One region of the Tardiphaga sp. vice154 genome, then DNA from elsewhere that is predicted to be linked to it. Evidence: riboswitches for the same ligand, from Rfam matches in the RefSeq annotation. Region 1 holds a riboswitch; the other holds the start of a gene.
The links. Region 1 has a riboswitch for S-adenosylmethionine ahead of FIU28_RS00320 (O-succinylhomoserine sulfhydrylase). Riboswitches for the same ligand answer to the same signal wherever they lie in the genome.
Positions count from the first base shown of each region.

Region 2: linked by a shared signal. The riboswitch ahead of metX (homoserine O-acetyltransferase MetX) and the one ahead of FIU28_RS00320 (O-succinylhomoserine sulfhydrylase) in region 1 are both predicted to bind S-adenosylmethionine.

Region 1 covers NZ_CP041399.1:71,536-86,311, forward strand. The annotation lists gene FIU28_RS00270 (SCO family protein) at 1-126, opposite strand, end outside; gene FIU28_RS00275 (hypothetical protein) at 240-698, opposite strand; gene FIU28_RS00280 (FAD-binding dehydrogenase) at 949-2,550, shown strand; tRNA gene FIU28_RS00285 (tRNA-Gly) at 2,565-2,638, opposite strand; gene FIU28_RS00290 (methylated-DNA--[protein]-cysteine S-methyltransferase) at 2,933-3,430, shown strand; gene FIU28_RS00295 (MATE family efflux transporter) at 3,433-4,875, opposite strand; gene FIU28_RS00300 (PQQ-dependent sugar dehydrogenase) at 5,084-6,421, shown strand; gene FIU28_RS00305 (SDR family oxidoreductase) at 6,546-7,400, shown strand; gene FIU28_RS00310 (DUF2171 domain-containing protein) at 7,469-7,711, opposite strand; gene FIU28_RS00315 (2'-deoxycytidine 5'-triphosphate deaminase) at 7,890-8,996, opposite strand; SAM riboswitch at 9,102-9,181, shown strand; gene FIU28_RS00320 (O-succinylhomoserine sulfhydrylase) at 9,266-10,456, shown strand; gene FIU28_RS00325 (SGNH/GDSL hydrolase family protein) at 10,527-11,465, opposite strand; gene FIU28_RS00330 (SGNH/GDSL hydrolase family protein) at 11,465-12,208, opposite strand; gene FIU28_RS00335 (OpgC domain-containing protein) at 12,226-13,461, opposite strand; gene apaG (Co2+/Mg2+ efflux protein ApaG) at 13,689-14,081, shown strand; gene FIU28_RS00345 (hypothetical protein) at 14,283-14,588, opposite strand; gene FIU28_RS00350 (putative bifunctional diguanylate cyclase/phosphodiesterase) at 14,651-14,776, opposite strand, start outside.
Region 2 covers NZ_CP041399.1:832,210-846,985, reverse strand. The annotation lists gene FIU28_RS04005 (hypothetical protein) at 1-174, shown strand, start outside; gene FIU28_RS04000 (NAD-dependent dehydratase) at 181-870, opposite strand; gene clpB (ATP-dependent chaperone ClpB) at 915-3,551, opposite strand; gene FIU28_RS03990 (MOSC domain-containing protein) at 3,775-4,560, shown strand; gene FIU28_RS03985 (TIGR02594 family protein) at 4,662-5,273, opposite strand; gene metW (methionine biosynthesis protein MetW) at 5,498-6,166, opposite strand; gene metX (homoserine O-acetyltransferase MetX) at 6,168-7,361, opposite strand; SAM riboswitch at 7,441-7,520, opposite strand; gene FIU28_RS03970 (chorismate mutase) at 7,758-8,591, shown strand; gene hisC (histidinol-phosphate transaminase) at 8,634-9,746, shown strand; gene FIU28_RS03960 (prephenate/arogenate dehydrogenase family protein) at 9,743-10,681, shown strand; gene FIU28_RS03955 (DUF2125 domain-containing protein) at 10,865-12,067, opposite strand; gene FIU28_RS03950 (gamma-glutamylcyclotransferase) at 12,189-12,746, shown strand; gene FIU28_RS03945 (lysophospholipid acyltransferase family protein) at 12,926-13,699, opposite strand; gene FIU28_RS03940 (YdcF family protein) at 13,710-14,432, opposite strand; gene FIU28_RS03935 (cell division protein FtsX) at 14,534-14,776, opposite strand, start outside.

The DNA.
Region 1 (14,776 bases):
GATCGAGGCCGCAACGGTGGCGCCACGAAAGCCGCCCGTGAGCCACAGCACCACCAGCAAGCCTGCCGCGAGACTCCCGGCGAACGCCGCGATCACGACCAGCGGTCTTGTCAAACGATCCGACATCAAATGTTCCCGGCCAGAGCCCCGTGCCCTGCCCGTCAGATAGGGCTATATGCAGAGACGAGCAAGCGCCACAGCCGGGGCCGCGATCATTTCGGCATGATCGGGGGACGCGCTCAGCGCGTGGCGGACGCCTCGGCGTTCATATAGCAGGGCTTGTACATGCCCATCAGCTGGCGACCGCGCAGGAAGATCATGTTCGGCGTCAGGCCGCCGCGGTTCGAGATCCAGCGTTTGATCGCGGTCGGATACATCGCGTAGAGCATCTGCGTCGCCTCGCGATTGGTGACGGCGCGGCCGTTGCGGCCGACATCCCAGGCCGCATGGAACCCGAGATTGGCGTTGGAGGTGACGCAGATCCGGTCATGCGGCACGGCGCCGAGCACGATGGTGCAGGCCGAAGCGCACAGCCCGTCGATCACCACGGTCTCGCCGGAGCTGCGCAGCCCCTGATACTTGTCGACATAGGTTCCGATGCGGCCGCCGCGGTCGTCCGAGATCCGGACCACGGCGTGGCTGGCCCCCACGCCGGCGAGCAACAGGACGGCCGCGAGCACCCCCGTAACGAACTTCATGACCAGCCCCAGTTCGACAATCTGATCCTGTCCTGCCAAGCGAAGCAGACCATCGTCAGCGTGTTGCCAGATCGGTTTTTTGTCCAGATGGGCGGGGCGCCCGCCACTCAATTCAGATCGAGTGTTGCACGCAAGATGCACTTCGCATCGCGAGGTCCCGAACGGGAACATCACATTGTCGCGCGCAATACCATTTGACGATCGGAACCGCCGCGGGCTTCAATCTCCATTAATAAATTGGGGGAAGCGAATGGCTGACGATGCCGATGTCATCGTGGTCGGCGGCGGGCTGGCCGGGCTGGTCGCCGCCACCGAAATCGCCGACGCGGGAAAGCGCGTCATCGTGCTCGACCAAGAGGGTGAACAGAACCTCGGCGGCCAGGCGTTCTGGTCGTTCGGCGGATTGTTCCTGGTCGATTCGCCGGAGCAGCGCCGGCTCGGCATCAGGGACTCCTATGACCTCGCGATGCAGGACTGGAGCGGCGCCGCCGGCTTCGACCGCGCCGACGATCACTGGCCGCGGCGCTGGGCCGAAGCCTATGTCGGCTTCGCCGCCGGCGAAAAGCGCGACTGGCTGCGCGCGATTGGCCACGGCAATTCGGTGCCGCGCTTCCATGTCACCTGGGGCACCGGGCCCGGCCTGCTGGAGCCGTTCGTACGCCGCGCCCGCGAGGCCGAAGCGCGGAGATTGCTGACCTTTAAATTCCGCCACCGCGTCGATGCCCTCTGCGTCACCGGCGGCACGGTGCATGGCGTCAGCGGTGCGATCCTGGAGCCAACGGAGGTGGCTCGCGGCGTCAGCAGTTCGCGCCATGGCGTTGGCGAGTTCGCGCTGCAGGCGGGCGCGATCCTGATCGCGTCCGGCGGCATCGGCGGAAACCACGCGTTGGTGCGGCAGAACTGGCCGGAGCGGCTCGGCCCCCCGCCGAAGCGGATGATCTCCGGCGTGCCCGAACATGTCGACGGCCGCATGATCGGCATCACCGAGGCGGCCGGCGCGCGGCTGATCAACCGCGACCGGATGTGGCATTATGTCGAGGGCATCGAGAACTGGAATCCGATCTGGCCGATGCATGGCATCCGCATCCTGCCGGGGCCGTCGTCGATGTGGTTCGACGCCACCGGCCGGCGGCTGCCGTCGCCGCTGTTCCCGGGCTCCGACACGCTCGGCCAGCTGCAGTACATCCAGTCTACCGGCCATGACTATTCCTGGTTCATCCTGACGCAGGCGATCATCAAGAAGGAGTTCGCGCTGTCGGGCTCCGAGCAGAACCCCGACCTCACCGGCAAGGACTGGCTGATGACGGCGCGCCGCGCCATCAACAAGGGCGCCCCGGCGCCGGTCGAGGCGTTCAAGGACAACGGCGTCGACTTCATCGTGCGCGACAATCTCGACGACCTCGTCGCGGCGATGAACGGCCTGACCGGCGATCACCTGCTCGACGTCCGCGAGATCCGCACGCAGATCGAGGCGCGCGACCGCAGCATGGCGAACCCTTACGTCAAGGACACGCAGGTGATGAACATCCACAACGCGCGAAAATATATCGGCGACCGCCTGATCCGCACCGCCAGGCCGCACCGCATCCTCGACCCCGCGCACGGCCCGCTGATCGCGGTGCGCCTCAACATCCTCACCCGCAAGACGCTGGGCGGTTTCGAGACCGATCTCGACGGCCGCGTGTTCGGCCAGCAAGGCGAGATCATGCCGGGGCTGTACGCGGCCGGCGAAGCCTCAGGCTTCGGCGGCGGCGGCATGCACGGCTACCGTTCGCTGGAAGGCACGTTTCTGGGAGGATGTTTGTTCTCGGGCCGCAATGCGGGACGTGCGGCGGCGAAGGCGGTGGGATAACCGCGCGCAAAAACTGGAGCGGACGGAGGGAATCGAACCCTCGTATGCAGCTTGGGAAGCTGCCGTTCTACCATTGAACTACGCCCGCATCTCGCGTCCCATGATCTAGCCGAGACCGGACGATCCGCCAAGTCACTTGATGGTGGGACGGCCGCACGCGCGAAAAGAGCTGGATTGCTTCGTCGTAAGGGCTCCTCGCCATGACGGCCGAGAGAGGGGTGGACAGCGGCAACACCGGTTAACCGGACCGCCAGATTCCAGATGACGACAGCCTTACCGATGCTCTAGCATCGATCTTGGAATGGCAGCGCGCGCATACAGTATCTTTGACACGTCGGTGGGCCGCTGCGGGATCGCATGGGGCCGGATCGGGATTGTCGGCGTGCGCCTGCCCGAAGTCCGCGAGATCGAGACACGGCGGCTGCTGCTGCTGCAGTTTCCCGAGGTCCGCGAGACCCGGCCACCGGAGGATATAGAGCAGGCCATCGAGGGCATCGCCACGCTGCTCGCCGGCACGCCCTGCGACCTCTCCGACGCACCGCTCGACATGGCCGGCGTGTCGCCATTCCATCGCCGGGTCTACGACACCGTCCGGCTGATCCCGTTCGGCCAGACCCGTACCTTTGCCGAACTGGCGGCACGGCTCGGCGCCGGCAGTGCCGTGCATGCGGTCGGCCAGGCGATCAACCGCAACCCGTTCGCCATCCTGGTGCCGTGCCACCGCACGCTGGTCACCGCCGGCCATACCTCGGGCTTCGCCGGCAATGCCGGCATCGTCACGCGGTCGCGGCTGCTCGGCATCGAGGGTGCGCTGGACGATCGCCGTCCGAACCTGTTCGACGCACTGCTGAGCGCCGCGCCGCCGCGCGCGCCGGGCTAACTTTACGACACAACCGGGCGCACCTCGGGCAGCGGACCCGGCTTCGGCCCCCACGGCGTCAGCAGCACGCTGAGCGCGGACAGCACGCCGAGCAGCACCATCGAGGCCGCCGCCAGCCAGAACAGGCCGAGACTGCCGGCGTCGATCAACAGCAGGTACCAGCCGCCGACAGCGATGAAGACCAGCCGCGCGGTCTGCGCCAGCACCGGGCCGAGCACTTTTGCGGCGCCCTGCGAGGAGAAGTAGGTTGCGGTCGCCAGGCCGATGAAGGCGTACATCGGCGCGGCAATGGCGAGATATTGCTGGCTGGCGGCGCGGACGGCGGCGTCGCGCGTGAACAAATTGACCCAGAGGTCCGGAAAGATCGCGATCAGCGTGCCGAGGCCGCCGACGGCGGCGAACGAGATCGCCGCCGCGGTCCAGGCGACGCGGCGCGCGCGGGCCACGCGACCGGCGCCGATCGCCATGCCGATCATCGGCACCGACGCGACACCGACCGCGAAGGCCAGCGTCACCAGCAGAAATTCCAGTCGCGCGCCGACGCCGTAGCCGGCCAGCACCTCGGTGCCGTAGCGCGCCAGCATGTGGGTGAAGATCGTGATCGTCAGCACCGACTGCAGCGGCGAGAAGCAGGCGATGGCGCCGACTTTCAGGATGTCGAAGAACATGCCGCGCTGGATGCGGAAGCCCGCGAGCTGCGGCCGCACCCGCGCGCGGCCGGAGAACACGTACCAGCCCATGATGACGGCGCCGATGCTGTAGGCGATCAGCGAGCCCGCGGCGACGCCCGGCATGCCGAACGACGGCACCGGTCCGAGGCCGAGACCCAGCACGCCGCCGAGGATGATCTGCAGCACTGCGGAGTTCAGCGTGATGGCCGAGGGCAGCTTCATGTTGCCGGTGCCGCGCAGGATGGCGGCAAAGGTATTCATCAGCCACGGGATCACGCCGCCGGCAAAGAAGATCGCGATATAGCCCGCGGCCTGCGACAGCACCTGCCCGCGACCGCCGAGCAGCTCCAGCAACGTCGTGCCAAAGGTGAGCATGCCGACGGTGAAGACCAGGCCAAGGCTGATTCCGATCAGCAGCGCATGCGCCGCCAGCGTCGAGGCCCGGTCACGGTCGCCAGCGCCCAGCGCGCGCGCAATCGCCGACGATACGCCGCCGCCCATCGCGCCGCCGGACATCGTCATGGTCAGGATCACGAACGGAAATACCAGCGCCATCGCGGCCAGCGCCTCGGTGCCGAGACGGCCGATATAGGAGGTCTCGGCGATCACCACGAGCGTGCCGGCCGACAGCGCCACGACATTAGGCCATGACAGACGCAGCAAGGTCGGCAGGATCGCGTGATCGAGCAGCGGATTTCTGGCAGGCGCCGCGAGGTCTGACAACGGCGCTTCAGCGCCCGGCACGGCCAAACCGGCAACGGCGATCTCGGACATGCGTTTCCCCGTGCGACCCGCGCTTGACGGCCGAGCGCACCTGTTCCTAGCATCGATCGGGAGCGATGCCATGCCTGCGCCGCGCATGGGCCGGCCGCGACCAGCGCATTCCGCGCGCCGACAGAATTCTGGCTCACGCCAAGTTCATGATGCGATCTGAACGATCTCGCAGGTGCCGCATTTTCTCAGCGCGATCAGAGGGAACCCGATGCGCAACAAATACGTTCTATCCGCCTGTCTGGTCGCTCTGGCGCTGCCGTTGGCGGCCTGCGAGCAAGCCACCCAGACGGCTGGCGAGGATTTTGGCGCTGCGCCAAAACTCGTCGAACCGGTCAAGTCGCTGGTCCCGACGGTCAGTATCGCCACCGCAACCGGCTGGCCGCAGGGCGCCAAGCCTGCCGCCGCCAGCGGGATGACCGTCAACGCCTTCGCCACCGGGCTCGATCATCCCCGCACGCTCTACACGCTACCGAATGGCGACGTGCTGGTCACGGAGACCAACGCGCCGCCGAAGCCGGCGGGCAGCATGAGCATCAAAGGCTGGGTGGCAGGGATGATCATGAAGCGCGCCGGCGCCGGCGTGCCCAGCGCCAACCGCATCTCGCTGTTGCGCGACACCGATGGCGACGGCGTGGCAGAAACCAAAACGGCATTTCTCGAAGGTTTGAATTCGCCGTTCGGCATGGCGCTGGTTGGCGATGAGTTCTTCGTCGCCAACGCCGACGCGGTCGTGAAATTCCCATACAAGACGGGCGACACCAGGATCCCCGCGCCAGCCGTAAAGGTCGCCGACCTGCCGGGCGGCCCGCTCAACCACCACTGGACCAAGGACCTCATCGCCAGCCCGGACGGCCGCAAGCTCTATGCCACCGTCGGCTCCAACAGCAATGTTGCGGAAAACGGCATGGAGGCGGAGAAGGACCGCGCCGGCATTCTGGAGATCGACCGCGTTACCGGCCAATCGCGCGTGTTCGCCTCCGGCTTGCGCAATCCGAACGGTCCCGCCTGGCAGCCGCAGACCGGCGAATTATGGGTCGTCGTCAACGAGCGTGACGAGATCGGCAGCGACATGGTGCCGGACTACATGACTTCGGTGAAGGATGGCGGATTCTACGGCTGGCCCTATAGCTGGTATGGCCAGCACGTCGATGTCCGCGTCAAGGAGCAGCGACCCGATCTGGTCGCCAAGGCGATCGTGCCGGACTATGCGCTGGGCGCGCATACCGCGTCTCTGGGCCTGGCGTTCAACACCAGCGACATCTTTCCCGCCAGCATGAAGAACGGCGCCTTCATCGGCCAGCACGGCTCATGGAATCGCAAGCCGCGCAGCGGCTACAAGGTGATCTTCGTGCCGTTCGAAAACGGCAAGCCTGCCGGCAAGCCGCAGGACGTGCTGACCGGCTTCGTCAATAAAGAGGGCGAGGCGCAGGGCCGCCCGGTCGGCCTCAGGCTCGACGGCAAGGGCGCGCTGCTGGTCGCTGACGACGTCGGCAATGTGGTGTGGCGGGTGACGCCGACAGCCGCCAAAGCGGCGTCGGCGGAGTAAAGCATCAAGGCTCGACATCCATCGAGGCCCTTCACGTTCTGGAGGGCCTTTTTGCACCCGGCAGCTCGCTGTATGCTGCCGGGGACGACATCGTGCCATCGCAAGGCGAATATCAGGAGTTGACGTGCGTCTTTTCGTGTTCGGACTTGGCTACAGCGTGCAGCATTTCATCGATCGTCACGCACAGCGTTTCACGACGATTTCGGGCACGGTTCGGACGGCGGAAAAGCGGGATGCGCTGCGCGGCTCACGCTGCACGCCGCTGCTGTTCAGCGGCGACCATGCCGATCCGGCCATTGCCGAACACCTCGCCGCTGCCGATGCTCTACTGGTTTCCGTGCCGCCCGGCGCATCCGGCGACCCGGTGCTTGCCGCCTACGGCCCGCAGATTGCAGCAAGCAGCTTGCAACGGGTCGTCTATCTCTCGACTATCGGCGTCTATGCCGACCATGGCGGCGACTGGATCGACGAGAGCGCGGCGATGTCCGGCGACGGGCGGCGGCGGCAGCGGATCGACGCCGAGGCGGCGTGGCTGGCTCAGCCGGGCGCACCAACCACGTCGCTGCGGCTCGCCGGCATCTACGGTCCCGGCCGCAATGCGCTGCTCAACCTCAAGGCCGGCACCGCGCGGCGCATCGTCAAGCCCGGCCAGGTGTTCAACCGCATTCATGTCGAGGATATTGCGCGCGCCATCGATGCGGCGTTCGCGAAGGATCAGGCCGGGATCTGGAACGTCTGCGACGACCAGCCGGGCCCGCCGCAGGATGTCATTGCCTATGCTGCCGAGCTGATGGGGATTGTTCCGCCGCCGGGACTGGCGTTCGACGACGCGGAGATGAGCCCGATGGCGCGCAGCTTCTACGCCACCAATAACCGGGTCTCGAATATCAGGATGAAGCAGGAGCTGGGCGTGGAACTCGCCTTTCCGAGCTATCGCGATGGACTGGCAGCGCTATGGCACGACGGAGAAGGCCGATAAGCGCCTCATAACGCAAACGCGGCGAACCTTTCGGTCCGCCGCGTTTCAGATCGCACAATAAGCGAAGCTTACTTCTCTTGTTCCATGGTCACGGCCACATCGGCATTGGCGGACAGGCGGACCTTGTCGCCCTCGACCTCGGCCACCAGGCTGCCGTCGATGAAGTGATGATGACCCTTGTGGTGGCCTTCGCCGCTGTCCTTCCTGGTCAGCTTGATGCGGCCGCCCTCGAAATGATCCACGGTGCCGACGTGAACGCCGTCGGCGCCGATTACTTCCATGTGCTCTTTGATGCCTGCGGTGCCGGTCATATCGAATTCCTTGAATGAGGTTGTGCGGGTGTAACGCGCGAGACCGGTCGCGGTTCAAATTAAAATGGAACCGGTCCACACACTCTCAAGGACGAAGCAAAATTGGAGCGCGGTTTGCCCTCATGTTTCGATGACATCGGGCCTGACGGTGGCAAAGCAGTCGGCAAGCACCCGGCGGCTAGACCTTGAAATGCTTCGACAGTTTCAGGCTCTGGCCCTGATAGTTCGAGCCGATGCGCTGGCCATAGAGCGCGTCGGGGCGCGACAGCATCCGCTCATAGACCAGACGGCCGACGATCTGGCCGTGCTCCAGGATGAACGGCACCTCGCGCGAACGCACTTCCAGCACGGCGCGCGAGCCCTTGCCCCCGGCGCCGTCATGGCCGAAGCCGGGATCGAAGAAGCCTGCGTAATGCACGCGGAACTCGCCGACCAAGGGATCGAACGGCACCATCTCAGCGGCATAGTCCGGCGGCACCTGGACGGCTTCCTTGGAGGCGAGGATGTAGAACTCGCCGGGATCGAGGATCAGCGTGCCGTCGGGCCGCGCCGCGATCGGCTCCCAGAACTCGTTCGCCGCATAGCCGGCACGACGGTCGATATCGACCACGCCGGTGTGGCGCTTGGCGCGGTAGCCCACGAAGCCGGTCTCGTTGTCGCCGGACAGATCGACCGAGAGCGCCACACCGTTGTTGAGGTCGGCGTCCTCGCTGTCCACCAGCGGCTCCATCGCATGGAGGTCTTCCAGCGCCTCGTTGTCGAGCAGCGCGTCGCCGACGCGAAAGCGGACCTGCGACAGCCGCGAACCCTCGCGCAGCAGCACCGGGAAAGTCTTCGGGCTGATCTCGGCGTATAGCGGACCGTGATAGCCGGCGCCGATCACGTCGAAGCGGCGGGTGCCATCCGCAATCACGCGGGTGAAGACATCGAGGCGGCCGGTCGAGCTCTTCGGATTGGCCGAGGCGAAGATCGAAGGCGGCAGCGCCAGGCTCTCGATCAGCGGCACGATGTAGACGCAGTTGGTTTCCAGTACCGCGCCGTCGGACAGGTCGATCTCGTGCAGCTTCAATTCGTCGATGCGCTGCGCAACGGTGGTATTCGGCCCCGGCAGAAAGCTGGCACGGACGCGGTAGGCAATGTCGCCGAGCCGCAGGTCGAGCGAGGCCGGCTGGATCTGGCTTTCCACGAACGGATACGCCGGCAGGATCAGGCCGGCATCGGCCATCGCCGCGATCATGCGGTCGGGCAGAATACCGTCGGCATCAACAGGCAGCGTGAAGGGCACAGAACTCATCCTTGTCGCATCGCGATGGGGAACGCAGAGAAAAACGCAATTTCATCGGTTATCCCACCCCCGGCTTGACGGAAAGGGCCGACCGGAATATCAGCAAGATTATCCCGTGGTGATTTGAGCCGGCCGGCTTGCAGCCACGTTAAACAAGTCGCTAAACAGGCCGGGGACCCATGTCCTTGTTAACATGTGATCCCGGCCGTTGGACCTTTGTCCAGGCCGGTTTTTTTGTGGCTGTTTTCACGGCCATAACTGGAGGTCACATGTCTGAGACGAAATCGCCCGCTTATCGCCCAGAGACCCGGCTGGTCCATGCCGGCATGCTGCGTTCGCAATTCGGCGAGACCTCAGAAGCGCTGTTCCTGACCCAGGGCTTCGTCTACGACACCGCCGAACAATGCGAGGCGCGCTTCAAGGGCGAGGAGCCCGGCTTCATCTATGCGCGGTTTTCCAACCCGAACATCTCGATGTTCGAGAGTCGCATGATCGACCTGGAGGGCGCCGAGGCCGCCCGCGCCACCGCCACCGGCATGGCCGCGGTCACGGCGGCCGTTCTCGCGCCACTGCGCATCGGCGATCACGTCGTCGCCTCGAAGCAGCTGTTCGGCTCGTGCCGCTACGTCATCGAGGACCTGCTGCCGCGCTACGGCATCGAGTTCACGCTGGTCGACGGGCTCGACCTCGACGCCTGGCAAAAGGCGATGCGCCCGAATACCAAGACCTGTTTTCTTGAGAGCCCGACCAATCCGACGCTCGACGTGCTCGACATTCCCGCCATTGCCGCGATAGCGCATGCCGGTGGCGCGCGGCTGATCGTCGACAACGTGTTCGCGACGCCGATCTGGCAGAGCCCGCTGTCGCTCGGCGCCGATGTCGTGGTGTATTCCGCGACCAAGCACATCGACGGCCAGGGAAGATGCCTCGGCGGCATCATCCTCGGCTCGAAGGACTTCATCGCCGAGCACATCCACAACTACCTGCGCCAGACCGGCCCCTCGATGTCGCCGTTCAACGCCTGGGTACTGGTGAAGGGGCTGGAGACGCTGTCGATCCGCGTCAGGCAGCAGACCGAGACCGCAGGCGCCCTCGCCGATGCGCTGGTTGCGCATCCGAAAATCACCCGGCTGATCTATCCCGGCCGCGCCGATCATCCGCAGGCCGCTTCGGTGAAGAAGCAGATGCGCGCCGGCTCGACGCTGATAGGTTTCGAAATCGACGGCGGCAAGGCGGCGGCGTTCCGCTTTCTCAACGAGCTGAAGCTGACGCGGATTTCCAACAATCTCGGCGATGCCAAGAGCCTGATCACGCACCCCGCCACCACCACGCATCAGCGGCTGCCGATCGAGGCGCGCGCCGAACTGGGGATCAGCGAAGGGTTCGTGCGATTCTCGACGGGGCTCGAGCACAAGGACGATCTGCTCGAAGACATGGAAGCTGCGCTCAAGAAGGCGTGAGGCGGCAACACTCTGTCATCCCGGCCAAGCGAGCAACGCGAACGCCGAGCCGGGACGACAACGAGGATAACTACAGCGGCTTCTGCGCCTGCTGGGTGTTGGCGGGTACATTGACGCCGTACTTGATCTGGCCGACGGACTTGATGATGTTGTCGCCGAGCAACTGCGCAAAGCAGGCATAGCCCCAGTCGTTCATGTGCAGCCCGTCGGCGATGACGAAGCTGTCGAACGCCATCGACTGGCCTTCATGCCATTCGCGCATCACCTCGAACCGCGGGAAGACGCCGACATGGCGAAGCGCGGCCACCTTGTTGAGCAGCGCGATCATCTTGCTGGCGCTTTCCGGCTTGGCATTCACCGCCGGTGAGTATTGCGGGTCAACCAGCACCAGATCGGCGCCGCTGGCCTGGATGCGGCCGATGCCGTCCTCGATCATCTTGGCGGTCTCGCCGGGATCGAGATTGCGCAGCACCGCATTGGTCCCGACCTGCCAGATCACCAGGTCCGGCTTGGCATTGATGACCTCGGCCTGCAGCCGCGCCATCATCTCGGGTGCGTCTTCGCCGCCCTTGCCGCGATTCAGCACCGTGATGTCGGCGTCGGGATAGGCGCGCTTCAACTGCGCCGCCAGCCGGTTCGGATAGGTAAATTCCGGCGCCGTCGAGCCATAGCCCTCGGTGGAGGACGAGCCGAAGGCCACGATCACCACCGGCTCGCCAAACGCCAGCTTGCCGGCGACATGCGGCAGCGCGCCTATGGCCTGCGCCCCGCCCTTCGGCGCGCGGCAGGGCACACGGCTGAATATGTCGGTCGCCGACTTTGCGACTTCCTTGACCTTGTCGACCGCTTTGGCCGCGATGCCTTTTTTTACTGCGTCGGGCTCATTGGACGCGATCGTCGCCGCGGACGCGCCTTCGGCCAGCACGGGCGACAGCGGGGTCGACAGCAAAAGCGAGAACACGACGAGAGGGGCAATCGCGTGACGGGGAAAATGGCCTAACTCAAACATTAACGCTGAATCCTCAACTCCGCTGGCTTGATCTGGGCAGCCTCGATCACAAAGGTCGATAGCGCGCGCGCCAGGCATTCATGGACACGTTTGGCCATTGCGAGGCCGGGCGACGCGCTGAACAGATCAAAATCACCCGACTCGTTCCATTGCCGCATGATGGCGAAGCGATCGAACAGCGGAGTGTCGTGCTGCTGCGCCACCACCCTCATATTATCTAGGTACGCCGAGCCGGAAATCATCGTCTCGGTCCGTGGACTGTACTGCAAATTCATTAAAACAACGTCGGCTCCGGCAGCCCTGATCGCCGCCACCCCTTCGTCGAGGGCGTTGCGGAAGTCTTCGGCGTCGACCGAGCGCATCGCGTCATAGGTACCGGTCTGCCAGACCACCAGATCCGGCTTGCGCTTTGCAACGAGGGGACCCAGCGTCGGCGCCAGTTCCTCGGCGGTTTTCTTGACTTGCAGTTCCAGCGTGACATTGGTTTCGACGCTCGGCAGCCTTTCGCGCAGAGCCACCTGCAGCCGGCCCGGATAGCCTGCGGCGGCATCCGTCGCACCCACCACCGAGGAGCGGCTACCGACCACCAGAATATTCAGCCGGCCGCCGGGCTTGATCGCGCTGGCGACTTTCGGCAGACCGCTTTCCGAGGTCAGAAGATAGGCGGGCACGTCGCAGGAAGGCGCCGCCGGGGCCGCATCTTCGGCGCGCAGGGGGGCTGCGGCCAATAGGCCGGCCAGCATCGTAAGCCAGATCGGCCTCATGCGCCGCCTCCCGCAAAATCCGCGTCGGCGCTTTTCGCGCGCTTTCCGCCCTTGCCTGCAACGTGCTTGTACCACGAAAACACCCAGGCAGCGCCCGACATGATGACAATGCCGAGAATACTGACCATCAGATGCATCCAGGGACCTCCCGCAACCTCGGCGAGCACGAAGTGGCCCGCAAAGGCTAGGAACACGCCGATGCAAAAAATCTCCAGCGAATGCTGCCCGCACAATACCATCGGCCGCAGCCAGCGCGATTTCAGCCCCGGCCAGTCCTTCTTCAGGAAGCGAACGGTAATGGCTGCGAGCGCCAGGAAGTGTGCGAAGCGGAGCACGTCGAGGTCGGTCTTGTTGATCGGGTACATCCACCGCTCGATGAAACGGGGCAGCAGATGATGGATCTGCGGGATGTACCAGGTCAACGTCACCCAGAATGCCGCCAGCAGATAGGCGACGCATATCCACAGCGTGACCTGCGAGGACAGAATTCTGGACATCCGCCTGGCGCCGCCGAGCGCGCACCAGGCGCCGAACACGAACAAAAGCTGCCAGGCGAACGGGTTGAACGCCCACACCCCGTTCGGATAGGCCGACAGATAGAGGTCGAACTCCCAGGTCAAGGCATACAGCACCACCGAGAGCGCCAGCGTGAGGTCCGCCCGGCGCTGCATCAGCCATAAAATGGGCGGCAGGAACAGCATCAACACGATATATAGCGGCAATACGTCCATGTTCACCGGACGAAATTTCAGCAGCAGCGCCTGAACGATGGTCACATCCGGCTGCTTGAGGAAGTCGAGAATGCCCATTTCCTCGGAATAAAGCGGGTTCTCGAAGTGGGTCGCGACGTAGGAGATCTCGGCCAGGAAGATCGTGAACAGAAAGACGTGCGCGACATAGATCTGCCAGACCCGCTTCAGGATCCGCGCCGAGGCCACCACCGTGCCCTGCTCCAGCATCGCGCGGCCATAGACGAAGGCCGCGGTGTAGCCGGAGATGAAGATGAAGATCTCGGTGGCGTCCGAGAAGCCGTAATTGCGGATCGTGAACCAGGTCAGGATGTTCGGCGGCAGATGGTCGATGAAAATCAGCCACAGCGCCAGCCCGCGGAACAAATCGAGCCGAAGCTCGCGTTCGCCGGCGACCGGGAAAGACACCGCGTCTGCACGATGTTTGACCGTTTCGGAAGTCCGCGCCGGTTCCGCGGCGATAGGCTCGGCAATAGAGGTCATCAGGCAGGGCTCAACGGGTTCGACTCGCTTTGGCGTTGGTCATCACTGGAAGGCAGGACCGCAGTATGCAAGTCAATTACTCGCGCGGTAAGGCTGCCTCCGCTCTTTCGCGCAGCAAGACACGGTATTGTCGAACTATGTTAAAACGGCGATGCCGGATGCGGTCGATTTGGCGCGGCCCTTGGTTTTCGCTATGATCCGCCAATCATCTGGACGAAGACATTGCCATGTACCGCGCCATAACCCGCCACATCGAAGTCACCGTCGAGCCGAACTTCCTGCCGGAACGTTCGTCGCTGGAGAAGCGTCAGTTTTTCTGGTCCTACACGGTGGTCATCACCAATTCCGGCGCCGAGACTGTGCAGCTCAAGACCCGGCACTGGCTGATCACCGATGCCGCCGGCCGGATGCAGGAGATCCGCGGCGAAGGCGTGGTGGGCGAACAGCCCGTGCTGGCCCCCGGCGAACGCTTCGAATACACCTCCGGCGTGCCGCTGCCGACCGCCTCCGGCTTCATGGAGGGCACCTACCAGATGGTCACCGATAGCGGCGAACCCTTCAATATTGACGTCCCCGCGTTTTCACTGGACGGCCCGGACAGCAGGCGCACGCTGAACTAGGCGGCCGGTCGCCCGAGAGCCAACCTTGCATTGCTGCCCAGGGCTACGGGGCAGCCCCAATCCCGCATGACGGCAAAGCTCGACGCCGTGCCGAAGAATGCTGCTTTGTTCTTCCGGAACGAACAGGGGACGGTATTTTCGTGAGGTCGAGAGGTTAAAACTTCCTGTCGATCCGACGATGCTGCGCAACAAATCCCGCCATCAACACGCCGGGCAGTCGTCGTTGAGGCCATCGAGAAATTCATCCAGCGCTTCGACGGATTTTGCCTTGCTCTTGCCGAGCAGCGGATCGGCGGCGGCCAGCGCGTGGGCATAGTCGATCGCGGCATGGTGAAATCGCAATCGCATGAAGCCGTGCTCGGCGCACGGCGAAATGGCGTGGCTGTGCAGCAGGATGCGGGTTGCCCAGACATCCGGTGATTCGGGCTGTCCCGCCTTCCTGGGAGCAGGCTTGCGGCCGACGGGTTTGACGGACGACTTCGCGGTGTTTTTTGCAGGGCTCGGCATCTGATCGGCTCCTCCGGGAGCGGATGAATCGCCGGGATCGCGGATGGTTCCGGCGCGGCATCCTATTGCAGCGTCAACCGGGCTTCCTCGATCAATGGCCGACCCGCGAAGCCAGCCGTGCGCGCGGTGACGGCCGCCGGCTGCGTCAGGCCGATCCATTCGATGGCGTCGTGCGCGGCCATCGGACG
Region 2 (14,776 bases), 760 kb from region 1:
GGCATGGCGCTGTCGATCGAGTTCGGCATTGCCAAGACTTATGCTTTGGGCACGTGCTTCTACGCGGTGTGCGCGGTGATGATCCTGGTGAGTTGGAAGTCGAATCGACTGATCACGTCGGTGCCGGAAAAGCCGGAAGAAGCGGCAGCGGTGGTTGCTCCGACAACGCCTTGACGACGCTTAATCGCCGGAAAGCCGCTCGGCCTCGACGATGTAAATGCCAGGAGTTCCCTCAATTGCCCCATCTATCAAAGCATCGGCGATCGCCGTCGCGGGGCTGATGCGGTAGCGTCGCGGCAGCAGCGGCCCGAGCATGCCAAGCACGACAGACGCGATGCGCTCAGCGGCGCGAAATTCATTGCGCTCGCCGCCGATCAGGCCTGGCCGAACGATCGTCAATGACGGGAATGCCAGCGCCTGCAAGTCGCGCTCCACCTCGCCCTTGGTGCGTGGATAGAGCAAGCGCGACGATGCATCCGCCCCCATGGAGGAATTCAGCGCGAAGCGGGTCGCCCCGTGCTCGCGCACCAGCCGCGCGACGGCGAGCGGGAAATCGTGATCGACCTGGCGAAAGGCCGCATCCGACCCGGCCTTGGCGCGCGTCGTGCCCAACGTGCAGATCGCGCCATCCACCGTCCACCATGCGGCGTCGACGGGGAGTTGCGCAAAGTCGACGATGGGGTTCTCCAGCTTCGTATGGGCCGCGAGCGGATGTCGCGTCGGCGCAATCACGGCCTCGATCCGGTCGTCAGCCAGCAGTCTCGTCAGCACGGTGGCGCCGACAAGACCGGTCGCTCCTACCAACAGAATTCGCATGAACGTATCGTCCTCGTCTGCGCTGCGCCGTCGCCGCCGGAAATTGTGGATCATGCGCTACGGGGCCGCAACGGCAAGCGTGCGGCCCCGTGTTTCACTCAGTTCAGCATCCGCTTTGCCGGCCGCTCGAACGGCTCGGTGTCGGCGGTATGAGGCGGCTGGCCGTTGAAGGTCAGCGCGCCGCCTTCGGTCGAGATGTCCACGTCGTCGCCGTCCTTGACGTCGCCGGCCAAAATCATCTCGGCCAAGGGATCCTGTACGTGGCGCTGGATCACCCGCTTCAAGGGACGTGCGCCGTAGGCGGGGTCCCAGCCCTTTTCAGCCAGCCAGTCGCGGGCCGCGGGATCGAGCGCGAGCTCGATCTTGCGGTCCTTGAGCAGGCTCTGCAGCCGCGCGAACTGGATCTCGACGATGCGGCCCATCTCGCTCTTCTGCAGCCGGTGGAACAGGATGATCTCGTCGACACGGTTTAGGAATTCGGGCCGGAAATGCCCGCGCACCTGCCCCATGACAAGATCGCGCACTTCGGACGTGTCCTCGCCTTCCGGCTGATTGACCAGGAATTCGGAGCCGAGGTTCGAGGTCATGATGATCAGCGTGTTGCGGAAGTCGACGGTGCGGCCCTGGCCGTCGGTCAGGCGGCCGTCGTCGAGTACCTGCAGCAGCACGTTAAAGACGTCGGGATGCGCTTTCTCTATCTCGTCGAACAGCACGACCTGATAGGGCCTGCGCCGCACGGCTTCGGTGAGTGCGCCGCCCTCGTCATAGCCGACATAGCCCGGAGGCGCGCCGATCAGGCGGGAGACCGAGTGCTTCTCCATATATTCGGACATGTCGAGCCGCACCATCGCGGTATCGTCGTCGAACAGATACGACGCCAGCGCCTTTGTCAGTTCGGTCTTGCCGACGCCGGTCGGCCCCAAGAACATGAACGAACCCATCGGCCGGTTCGGGTCCTGCAGCCCGGCGCGCGAACGGCGCACCGCGGTCGCGACCGCATGCACGGCCTCGGCCTGGCCGACGACGCGTTCGGCCAGCGACTCCTCCATCCGCAGCAGCTTGTCTTTCTCGCCTTCCAGCATCTTGTTGACTGGCACGCCTGTCCAGCGAGAGACCACCTCGGCGATGTGGTTGGCGGTGACCGCCTCTTCCATCATCTCGCCGTGGTTTTCCTGCGCCTCGGTATCCGCCAGCTTCTTTTCCAGCTCCGGAATCCGGCCATAGGCCAGCTCACCGGCGCGCTGATATTCGCCGCGGCGCTGGGCATCGGCGAGTTCCAGCCGCAGCGCTTCCAGCTCGCTCTTCAGCTTCTGGGCGTTGGACAGCTTGTTCTTCTCGGCCGACCAGCGCTGCGTCAGCGCGGCCGACTTCTCCTCGAGTTCGGCCAGTTCCTTCGACAGCGTCTCCAGCCGGCTCTTCGAGCCCTGGTCGGTCTCCTTGCGCAAAGCCTCCTGCTCGATCTTGAGCCGGATGATCTCGCGGTCCATCGAATCCAGCTCTTCGGGCTTGGAATCGACCTGCATCTTCAGCCGCGCCGAGGCCTCGTCCATCAGGTCGATGGCCTTATCGGGCAGGAAGCGGTCGGTGATGTAGCGGTTGGATAGCGTGACGGCCGCGACCAGCGCGGAATCCGTGATGCGGACGCCGTGGTGCTGCTCGTACTTGTCCTTCAACCCACGCAGGATCGACACGGTGTCTTCCACCGTCGGCTCGGCGACGAAGATCGGCTGGAACCGGCGCGCCAATGCGGCGTCCTTTTCCACATGCTTGCGATATTCGTCGAGCGTGGTGGCGCCGATGCAATGCAGCTCGCCGCGCGCCAGCGCCGGTTTCAAGAGGTTGGACGCGTCCATCGCGCCCTCGCCCTTGCCGGCGCCGATCAGCTGATGCATCTCGTCGATGAACAGGATGATGCCGCCTTCGGCGGAGGTCACTTCCTGCAGCACGGCCTTCAGCCGCTCCTCGAATTCGCCGCGATACTTTGCGCCGGCAATGAGGGCGCCGAGATCGAGCGACAGCAGCTTCTTGTCCTTGATGCTGTCCGGCACGTCGCCGTTCAGGATGCGCAGCGCCAGACCCTCGACGATCGCGGTCTTGCCGACGCCGGGCTCGCCGATCAGCACGGGATTGTTCTTGGTGCGGCGGGACAGGACCTGGATGGTGCGGCGGATCTCCTCGTCGCGGCCGATCACCGGGTCGAGCTTGCCGTCGCGCGCCGCCTGGGTCAGGTCGCGGGCATATTTCTTCAGCGCATCATAGGCGTTTTCGGCCGTCGCGGAGTCCGCGGTGCGGCCCTTGCGAAGCGCATTGATCGATGCGTTGAGGTTCTGCGGCGTGACGCCGCCTTTGGCGAGCAGGCTGCCGGCCTCGGACTCCTTGTCGAGCGCGAGCGCGAGCAGCAGCCGCTCCACCGTGACAAAGCTGTCGCCGGCCTTCTCGGCTGCCTGTTCGGAGGCTTCCAGCGCGCGTGCCGTCGCCGGTGCCAGATAGACCTGACCGGCCCCTGCCCCTGACACTTTCGGCATCTTGCCGAGTTCGGCCTCGGTCGCCTGCAGAATCGAGCGCGAATTGCCGCCGGCGCGGTCGATCAGACCGCCGGCCAGCCCCTCGCTGTCGTCGAGCAGGACTTTCAGGATGTGCAGCGGCGAGAATTGCTGGTGGCCCTCGCGCACGGCCAGGGATTGTGCCGACTGGATGAAGCCGCGCACGCGTTCGGTGTATTTTTCGATGTTCATGGTTCGATGTCCCTCGGCCTGCCATTTTCGCCCCGAAGGCACGAAAGAGGCATCTTCACTGGGTTTCCGCGGCTCCGCATTGACAGTCGTCAACCGGACACGGTCGTCGCCGGTCTAAAACCCGGTTTGATGCAAATATGGGCAGCTTTGGCTGGAGCGGAAGAGAGCGGCAGAAAATTTTGGCCAATCTGGTGCGCCCGGCGAAATTCGCTTAAATCAGGCGATGCCTGAAAATCATCCCGCCTCCGTCGCCAACCTGTATCGCTACCCCGTCAAGGGCCTGACGCCCGAACAGCTTTCCGAAGTGACGCTGTCGGTCGGCCAGCCCCTGCCAGGCGACCGGCGCTATGCGATCGAGAACGGGCCGAGCGGGTTCGACCCGGCGGCGCCGCAATATTTTCCCAAGACGAAGTTTCTGATGCTGATGCGCAACGAGCGGCTGGCCGGCTTGCGCACCCATTATGACGACGCCAGCCATGTGCTGACGATCCGCGAGAATGGCGAGGAGACGGCGCGCGGCCATCTCGACAGCGCCGAAGGGCGCACGGCCATCGAGCAGTTCTTCGCTGCGAACTTTGCCGACGATCTGCGTGGGCCGCCGAAAATCCTGTTCGCCGACGGGCACAGCTTTTCCGACGTCGCCAGGAAGGTGGTGTCGATCATCAACCTCGCCAGCGTGGCCGCGCTGGAAGGCGAGATCGGGCAGTCCGTGCACCCGCTGCGGTTTCGCGGCAATCTCCATGTCGCGGGTTGGCCGGCATGGCATGAATTCGAGCTGATGGACCAGGTGCTGTCGATCGGCGGGGCCCGGCTGAAGATCGTCAAGCGCATCGTGCGCTGTGCCGCCACCAACGTCGATCCCGACACCGCGGCGCGCGATCTCACGATCCCCGCGACGTTGCAGAAGACCTATGGCCACGCCGATCTCGGCGTCTATGCCGAGGTGATCGGCGGCGGCGTGGTCGCCGCTGGCGATACAATTGAAGTGGAAGCGCCGACCTTCCTGTAGCCCGGATGACAATCCGGGGCCGGCCGATCCACAACGCCGGCCCCGGATTGCGTCACCGCGCCGAGACGCGGCGCGGCGACTTCATCCGGGCTACACGAGCCTCAGCTCGTCGGCATCACATAGGCGTAGATGCGGCCGCGCGAGTACACCGACTCCGCGACGCGGTTGCCATGGTTGCCCGACACGATGATGGGATTGCCTGACGCATCGATGCCGCTGACGACACCGACATGGCCGCCGCGACGGCCGCGCGACATCACGGCGATGGCGCCGACCTGCGGGCCCGAGATGCGCTGGCCGTAGCTCGAGAAAGAGCGCGCCATATCCGAGCCGGTCCCCTGATGGCCGGAGCGCTGCAGCACCATGTTCATGAAGCGCGCGCACCACAACCGGCCGCGACCGGTCGGATTGCCGCCGATGTATCGCCGGGCTTCCGCAACGACGTTGGACGAACCGAAGCTGCTGTTGTTCGAAAAGGATTCGGCGGCACTGTCCGCGCTCTGCAGCGTCGCCTCGCGACGCGAGATGCGCATGTGACGGCGGCCGTGATGACGATGGCCGGCTGCGTGATGCTTGTAAGAATGTGAATGGGCGTGATGCCCGCGGTGCTTGGGTTTTGCTGAAGCTGGAGTAGCGATCGCGAAGATGAGGACCGAGCACATCGCCAACGCAGAAATGCGAAGCGCACGGTAGAAAGCATTGAACTGAACCATACCTATTCCTTGTTACGCCCCCGAACTCATCGACCCCTTTGAGGCCGACAACGGAATGGCTAGAACAGATTTTGGTGTGGCCAGAGCAAGGCACGAAGCGAGGTCATTTCGTGACGTCGCGATCACATTGATGCCTCAGGCGTGAAAGCTATGCAGCAAAGCGATCAAAATGCCGGAAGCCATGCAGCGGGAACCCGCAAAAGGTATCATCCGCAGGTTTTTCGTTAACGAATCTTGCCCGCGCGGCTGAGCAGGAAGACGCCCTGTTCGCCGAACATGTTCCAGAACCACCACGGCGCGTTCAGCCGCAACGGCCGGCCGTTGAGATCGAGCGCCACGGCGCGCTCCATCTTGACGTTGGTCTCGTCGCATAGCTGGACGAAGTCCTTGATGGTGCAGAAGTGGATATTCGGCGTGTCATACCACGTCGCCGGCAGGTTCTCGGTGCGCGGCATGTGGCCGCCGACCAGCAACTGCAACCGCATCTTCCAGAAACCGAAATTCGGAAACGAGACGATCGCGCGGCGGCCGATACGCAGCAGATTTTCCAGCACCACGCGCGGCTGTCGTGTGGCCTGCAGGGTTTGCGACAGGATCACATAGTCGAAGGAATCGTCGGGATAGTTGTCGAGGTCGGTGTCGGCGTCGCCCTGCACCACCGCGAGGCCCTTGCGGACGCAGTGATTGACGCCCTCGCGCGACAATTCGATGCCGCGGCCATCGATGCCGCGCGTCTCCAGCAGTTGCAGCAGATCGCCGTCACCGCAGCCAACGTCGAGCACTTTCGAGCCGCTCGGTATCATGCCGGCAACCAGCAGGTGATCGCCGCGGTAGATTACTTCGTTGCTCGTCGTCGGCGTCAGCAGCGGCAGGCCCTCTTGCAGAACGGACATGCTACTTCTCCACCAGGCCACGCACCGAGGCCGCGGAATCCAGGAAGGCACGGGCGATCTCGAGGAATTCCGGCACGTCGAGCAGGAAGGCGTCGTGCCCCCTGTCGGTTTCGATTTCCGCGAACGAGACCCGGACGCCGCCGGCGTTCAGCGCATGCACGACGTTGCGCGATTCCGAGGTCGGAAACAGCCAGTCGGATGTGAAGGACATCAGGCAGAACCGCGTCTTGGTATCGCGAAACGCTTCCGCGAGCACGCCGTCATGATCGGCGGCGATGTCGAAGTAGTCCATCGCTCGGGTGAGATATAGATAGGAGTTGGCGTCGAAGCGCTCGACGAACGACGAGCCCTGGTAACGCAGATAGCTCTCGACCTGGAAATCGGCATCGAACGAGAAGGTCGGCAGATCCCTGTCCTGCATGCGGCGGCCGAACTTGCGATGCAACGCGGCGTCGGAGAGATAAGTGATGTGCGCGGCCATCCGTGCGACGCCGAGGCCGCGATGCGGATGCACGCCCTCCTCGAAATAGCGGCCGCCGCGCCAGTCGGGATCGGCCATCACCGCCTGGCGGCCGAGTTCGTGAAACGCGATGTTCTGCGCCGAATGCCGCGTGCTGCAGGCGACCGCCAGCGCGGAGAACACGCGGTCAGGATAGGCCGCGGTCCATTGCAGCGTCTGCATGCCGCCCATCGAGCCGCCGACCACGCTGAACAATTGATCGATACCGAGCCGATCGATCAGCATCGCCTGCGCGCGCACCATGTCGGGGATGGTGATGACCGGGAAATCCAGCCCCCACACCTTGCCGGTGGCGGGGTTGGTCGAGGCGGGGCCGGTCGACCCCATGCAGCCACCGAGCACGTTGGAGCAGATGATGAAGTAGCGGTCGGTATCGAGCGCCTTGCCGGGGCCGACCAGGGTCTGCCACCAGCCGGGCTTGCCGGTCACCGGATGGGTATTGAAGACGTGCTGATCGCCGGTCAAAGCATGGCAGACCAGAATGGCGTTGGACTTGTCGGCATTCAGCGTGCCGTAGGCCTGGTAGGCGATCTGGAACGGGGCGAGATCGATGCCGCAATCCAGCCGCAGCGGCTGGTCGGCGCCGAACAGCGCGACCTGCGAGGTCGGATGGTCCGCCTCCTGCCCGCGTTCGTCGGCCTTGACCGGGCCTTTTACCGATTGGATCGTGACCATCTTGATACCGGCCTCCTCGGGAGGTTCTCAGCACGGACAAGCCATAAAAAAACCCGGCCTGAACATAGGTTCGGCCGGGATCAAACTGTCCCCGGCCTGTTTAGCGAATTATTTAACGTGGCTGCAAGCCGGCCGGCTCAAATGACCACGAAGTCGTGAGATATTAGTCCCACGGTGCCCCTCCGTCAAGATGCGGAGAACGATACCTCCCAGCGTCCGGCGCTCTTGCGCGTTCTCCGGGCTTGGAGGAGAACACCTGCCTCTCCCCCGTCATTGCGAGGAGCGAAGCGACGCGGCAATCCAGAGCCACGAACTCGGCAAGGACTGGATTGCTTCGTCGCTTCGCTCCTCGCAATGACGGCGGATAGGCCTCAGTCAAACCGCCAAGGTCTCGCCATGTCCACCAAGCCACCTGCCCCGCCGTCGCTGGAAGTGCTCCGCCAGGAGATCGACAGCATCGACGCGCAGGTCCATTCGCTCTTGATGCAGCGCGGCGACATCATCGACCGGCTGATCTCGGTGAAGCAGACCCAGGAGGTGGGCTCCGCGTTCCGCCCGGCGCGCGAGGCCGACATGATGCGCAGGCTGGTACAGCGCCACCGCGGCATCCTGCCGATCGACACCGTCGAGAGCATCTGGCGGGTCATCATTTCCACTTTCACGTATGTGCAGGCGCCGTTCTCGGTGCATGCCGACCTGTCGCTCGGCGAGCCGGCGATGCGGGATTCCGCGCGCTTCCACTTCGGCTTTACGGTGCCCTATGTGGCGCATTTCAGCGCCCAGGCCGCCGTCGAGGCCGTCGCCAAGTCCAAAGGCGACCTGGCGCTGGTGTCGGCGACGTCGAGCCGGACGCCGTGGTGGCTTGAGTTGGAGCCGCAGGGCATGCCGAAAATCATCGCCCGGCTGCCGTTCATCGAGCGCGCCGACCATCCCGCCGCGCTGCCGGTGTTCGTGGTGTCGCGCGTTGCCGACAGCGCGATGGTGACAGAGGTCGAGATGTGGAGCGTGCGGGTGTCCGGCTGGAACGCCGAGACCGCGCGCGCGCTGTCGCCGCTGGCCGAGATCGTGGCAGTGCCCGATACCGCGTTCGACGGCGCGGCACTGCTGATCTCGATCACGTCCGCCACCAGCCTGGAGCATATCAAGGCCGCGTTGATCGCGGCCGGCGCCTCGGTGCGCTCCTCTGCCCTCGTCGGCAGCCACGCAACCCGCTATACCGTGCCCGGCTAGGGCCTCGTGATCCCCAAGCAAATTGATCGTCTGGAGTTGAAGATGTCCCGTCCCGTGCCGAAAGCCGGCATTCTCGATATTGCGCCCTACACCCCCGGCAAGAGCCCGGTGGTCGAAGCCGGCCGCAAGACCTACAAGCTGTCCTCCAACGAGACCCCGTTCGGCCCCTCGCCGCGCGCCAAGGAGGCTGTGGCCGCGACCGCCGCGCATCTCGAGGATTATCCGGAAGGCACGTCGAAGGTACTGCGCGAAGCGATCGGCCGCCGTTACAGCCTCGATCCCGCGCGCATCATCTGCGGCGCCGGTTCCGACGAGTTGCTGAACCTGATCGCCCACACCTATCTCGGCCCCGGCGACGAGGCGATCCACACCACGCATGGCTTTCTGGTCTACCCGATCGCCACCTCGGCGAACGGCGCCACCAATGTGATCGCGGCGGAAACCGACTTCACCTGCAACGTCGACGCAATCCTGGCCGCGGTGAGCCCGCGCACCAAGCTGGTGTGGCTGGCCAATCCGAACAACCCGACCGGCACTTTTCTGCCCTATGACGAGGTCAAGCGGCTGCATGCCGGCCTGCCCTCGCATGTCATTCTGGTGCTGGACGCGGCCTATGCCGACTACGTCTGCCGTCCCGACTACGACAGCGGCTTGGAGCTGGCGAGCACGACCGAGAACACCGTGGTGTCCTACACCTTCTCCAAGGTGCACGGCCTCGCAGCCTTGCGGATTGGCTGGATGTATGGCCCGGCCCACATCATCGACGCGATGAACCGCATCCGCGGGCCGTTCAACGTCTCGGCGCCGGCGATGCTCGGCGCGGTGGCGGCGATCGAGGACACCGCACATGTCGAGATGTCTCAGGCCTTCACCGTGAAGTGGCGCAACTGGCTGACCGAGGAAGTCAGCAAACTCGGAATCAAGGTGACGCCCAGCGTGGCGAACTTCATCCTGATGCATTTCCCGGATACGCCGGGCAAGACCGCGCTGGAAGCCGACGCCTACCTGACCCATCGCGGCCTGGTGCTGCGCTCGGTCGCCAGCTACGGCCTGCCCAACGCGCTGCGCATGACGATCGGCACCGAGGAAGCCAACCGCTTCTTCATCGAAACGCTCCGCGCCTTCATGACGGCCAATACGCCGGAGACGAAGTGACTGCTCAGCCGCCTTTCAGGCGCATCGCGCTGATCGGGCTTGGACTGATCGGCTCGTCGCTGGCGCGCGGCATCCAGCAGCTTGGTCTGGCCGGCGAGTTGGTGGCGACCGATGCGTCCGCTTCGGTGCGGGCGCGTGCGGTCGAGATCAAGCTCGCCGACCGCATCGCGGACGACAATGCCAGCGCGATCAAGGACGCCGATCTGGTGATCGCCTGCGTGCCGGTCGGCGTGTCCGGCGCGGTCGCGGAGAGCATCGGGCCGCATCTGATGAAGGGGGCAATCGTCTCCGACGTCGGTTCGGTGAAGTCATCGGTGCTGAAGGCAATGGCCGCGCATTTGCCGGATCACGTGCACTTCATCCCCGGCCATCCCGTCGCCGGCACCGAGAATTCCGGGCCGGATTCCGGCTTCGCCGAATTGTTCAGCAACCGCTGGTGCATTCTCACGCCGCCGGACGGCGCCGACGCCGCGGCGGTCGAAAAGCTGGAGCAGTTCTGGAGCGCACTCGGCGCCAATGTCGAGATCATGGACGCCGAGCGCCATGACCTCGTGCTGGCCGTCACCAGCCACCTGCCCCATCTGATCGCCTATACGATCGTCGGCACAGCCGACGAGCTCGAGGACGTCACCCGCTCGGAAGTGTTGAAATTCTCCGCCGGCGGCTTCCGCGATTTCACCCGCATCGCGGCGTCCGATCCGACGATGTGGCGCGACGTGTTTCTCGCCAACAAGGACGGCGTACTGGAAATGCTCGGCGCGTTTCAGGAGGACCTGTCGAAGCTGACCCGCGCGATCCGCCGCGGCGACGGCGAGGCCTTGTTCGAGCACTTCACGCGCACCCGCGCGATCCGCCGCGGCATCGTCAGCATCGGCCAGGACGAAGCGGCGGCGGATTTCGGACGCAAGCATACGGCGCTGAAGAAGGCGGAGTAGTAGCGCTCTCTTCCTTCCTTCTCCCCTTGTGGGAGAAGGTGGCGCGGACGAAGTCCGCGTCGGATGAGGGCGAGTGGCGAGGCTCGGAGTTTGCGGCACCCCCTCACCCGTCTCGACCGCTACGCGGTCGATCCACCCTCTCCCACAAGGGGAGAGGGAAAAGAACCCCTGCTTTGCGACCTATTAAAACAACGGCGGGATCTGCGCGATCTTCAGCGACGCCAGCATCACCGCGCCATCGACGAATTTCAGCGGGAAGCTGCGCGCCTTCTTGCCTTCCAGCATGGTCTCGGTGCCGAGCGAATTGATGCCCGCGGCGACGCCGGTATTGGCGTTCTGGCGCACCATCCGTCCCAGGCCCGGGATCGCGCGGTCGAGCGCGCCGAGCACATTGTTAACGTCGGCGCTCTTCACGCCCGGCGCGAAGCGATCCAGTGCCGCCTGCGGCACGCCCATTTCCAGCAGCTTGTCGATGCCGAGCGCCGGGATCAGCTTCTCCAGCCCGGCCACCGTCATCTGCAATTCGCCGTCGAGATTGCCCGCCGCCGTGAGGCCCAGCGAGCCGGTCGCCAGCGACACCATTTCGCCCTGCTGGACCCGCGACTGCACGATCTCGACGCGGCCGCCGGCGGCCTGCAATTCGCGGAAACGCTGCGGCCAGGGTTTTGGCGAGACGTCGGTCAGCCCGCTGAGCCGGGTGCGGATATCGGCGTCGAACGGCGTTTCCAGCAGCGGATGGACGTCGAGGATGCTGCCGCCGGTGAGTTGCAGCGCGGATTCGAGAATCGGCTTGTCCGGCGTCGAACCTTCGGCGGCGCGGCCGTGCAATTCGATGTGCTGGACGCGCACGGTAGCGGACTGAACGGAGCCCGCGATGCGATCGACCGAGGCGTTGTCGAATTCGAGGTCCGCGCTCTCAGGCGTGCCCGGCAGGCCGACGACGCTGCTGCGGCCCAGCGTCCAGTTCACCGCCATCGCCGGCTGGCCGTTCTGGGACAGGATCGCCGGCGCCTTGAACTCGGCGATCAGCAGCTTCGGGCTGTAGATCTGCGCGACCACCAGGATCTCGCCGAGCTTGGCGGTGATCGGGGCCTGCGTCGCCGCCTGTCCTGCAGTCTGCGACAACAACGCGACGCTAACGCCGCTGCAGCGGACTTCGAGCCGGAACGGGAAGCCCGCCACCGAGCGGTCGGCGCAATCATAGATCCGCCCGGCCGCGGCCTCGCGGGCGCGCCAGGCGTCGACGTTCTCGTCCACCTTGGAGGCCGCAAAGAACCAGAAGCCGGTCCATGCCGCCGCCAGAACGACGACGAGGACGGGCAGGATGAACACGGGCCACAATCGGCGCTGGCGCGGCAGGACTTGATCGGAGGGATAATCGGACATGGCGGGACGTAGAGCCTATGATTTTGTCAAATCGACGATGACGGTAGGTTGATGCAGCGCGCAGCCCGGGGTTGCGCCCAGCCGCGTCGCAGCAAACGGCGGTTTCTGCTAGGTCCGTAGCATGAAAGCGATCATTACCGGCGAATCGGAATCCGACGGCGAGCTCTGGGTGTTCGGCTATGGCTCGCTGATGTGGCGGCCGGGCTTCGACTTCGTCGAGCAGGCCCCCGCGCGGCTGATCGGCGAGCACCGCGCGCTGTGCGTCTATTCCTGGGACCACCGCGGCACGCCGGAAAAGCCGGGCCTCGTGCTCGGCCTCGACCGCGGCGGCGCCTGCCGCGGCATCGCGTTCAAGGTCGAAGCTGCCAAGCGGGCGGCGACCATCGCGTATCTGCGCGAACGCGAGCAGACCACCGGCGTCTATCATGAGGTGATGCGATCCGTTTGGCTCGAGAACGACGCGCGCCAGCGGGTCAGCGCGCTGGCCTATGTGGTCGATCGCGGCCATGTGCAATATGCCGGACGGCTGAGCCTGCAGGAGCAACTGCATTTCGTGAAACAGGGCCACGGCCGCTCCGGCGCCAACCGCGATTACGTGCTCTCGACGGTGAAGGCGATCGAGGCGGAAGGTTTCAGGGACCAGAAGCTGCACCAGTTGGCCGCGATGCTGCAAAGCTAGCTTGGTGCGGCGGCGCGCCTTCTTCCTTCTCCCCTTGTGGGAGAAGGTGGCTTCGCGAAGCCAAGACGGATGAGGGGTAATGCTGGGTTCGGTGTTTACGGCACCCCCTCACCCGTCTCGAACATGCTCCGCATGTTCGATTCACCCTCTCCCACAGGGGGAGAGGGAAGGAAGAAAGATCAGCTCTCTTTCGCAGCCACATTCGGCACCCGGCCGAACAGCTCCGCCTGCTCGACGCGGGCGGCGGCGACGATGCGGTTGGTGGCTTCCTCGATCCGGGTGCTCATCGCGACGATGAATTCCTTGCGACCGAGGCCGGCCGGCAGCGGATCGAGGAACTCCACGACCAGCGTGCCGGGATAGCGCAGGAAGGTGCGGCGCGGCCAGAACAGGCCGGAATTCAGCGCCACCGGCAGGCACGGCACGCCCGAATTGACATAGATCTGGCCAACGCCGGTCTTGTAGTCCGGCGGCGCCTCGACCGGGGTGCGGGTGCCCTCCGGGAAGATGATCAGTTGCCGGCCGCTCTGCACTTCCTTCGGCGCGCGGCGCGCCATGTCCATCAGCGAACGCATGCCCCCTGCGCGATCGACGCCGATCATCTTCGACTTCATCAGGTACCAGCCGAAGAAGGGAATCCACGCCAGTTCTCGCTTGTAGATGAAGAGCGGCGCATCGAAGAACTGCATCAGCGCGAAGGTTTCCCACATCGACTGGTGCTTGGAGGCGACGATCAGCGGCCCCGCCGGAATTTTCTCGAGGCCGCGATATTCGGTCCGGGTGTTGCAGACCACCCTCATCAGCCAGACGCTGCTGCGCGCCCACGCCTTTGCGACCGCCATGAACGCGCGCGGCGGCATCACCATGGTCGGGATGGCGACCAGGATCCAGAACACCAGCAGCACGTAGAACAAGACGTTGTAGATCAACGAACGCACGAAAATCGAGGTCATGGCCATCCGTTCAATTGGCGGAAATGCGCGCCGGGGGTCGTCGCGGCGCCTCTGTTTGCTGCGTGGCCCACTCCCGCGTCAAGTCGAGCCCGGCGCCGGCCAGCCTCACGCGCACTTCGGCAGCGAGATATTTGGCGTATTCCGACAACAGCAGCCGCAAGGTCGGCGCGCTGAACCACCAGGGTTCATCGCGCCACTTGTCGCCGATCACCGAGAATGGAATCAGCTCGATATCCGGCATCTCGTGCGACAATTCGACGATAGCACGCGGCATGTGATAGTTCGACGTCACCACGATCAGCGAGCGGAAGCCGCGCTCATGCGCCCAGCGCCGCGTCTCCACCGCATTGCTGCGGGTGTTGACCGCCGAGCGATCGAGATCGACGCAGCAGGTCAGGAGCTGTTCGCTGTCGGGCAAGGAGCGCGCCAGATCGCTGACATTGTTGGTCGGATGCACGCCGGAGATCAGCAGGCGCTTGCCATACCCATTGGCGAGCAGTTCGATCGCGTCCGAAACCCGCGACGAGCCGCCGGTGAGCACGACGATGCCGTCGGCATTGGCGGAGGGCTTGATTTCGCCGCTGCGCAACTGCGAGAGAAAACCGATGAAGCCCACCGCACCGACCATGAAGCCGAGCGCAAACAACACCACGATGGTTGCGCGCACCACGCGCCGACGCGGCGGCGCAGCCACGGGGGCATCGATCGGATCCTGGTCGGTCGGCGGCAACATGGCGGCTTGGTACAATTCTCCCACGATAGTCTAGATAATTTCGCCGGGGCTGGCGATGCCAGCGCCGTTCCGTTTCAAACGCATCTGCCTGGCGACACGCCTCATTCGATATCGTTCAGCGTCGAAAACAGCGTGCGCCGCGAGGCCCAGGCGGTGATCCCGGCGATCAGACAGGCCTGCGCAGCCAGCGCCAGATAGCCGGACGGCCGCAGCGCGAAAGTGCCGAGCAAGGCTGCGAACTGGTCGCCCACCGGAGTGCCGGAAAACCAGCCGGCGATCGATTCCGAGAAGCCGAAGGCCAGCATCGCCACCCCGCCGCCGATCAGCCCGCCCTGCAGGCCGAG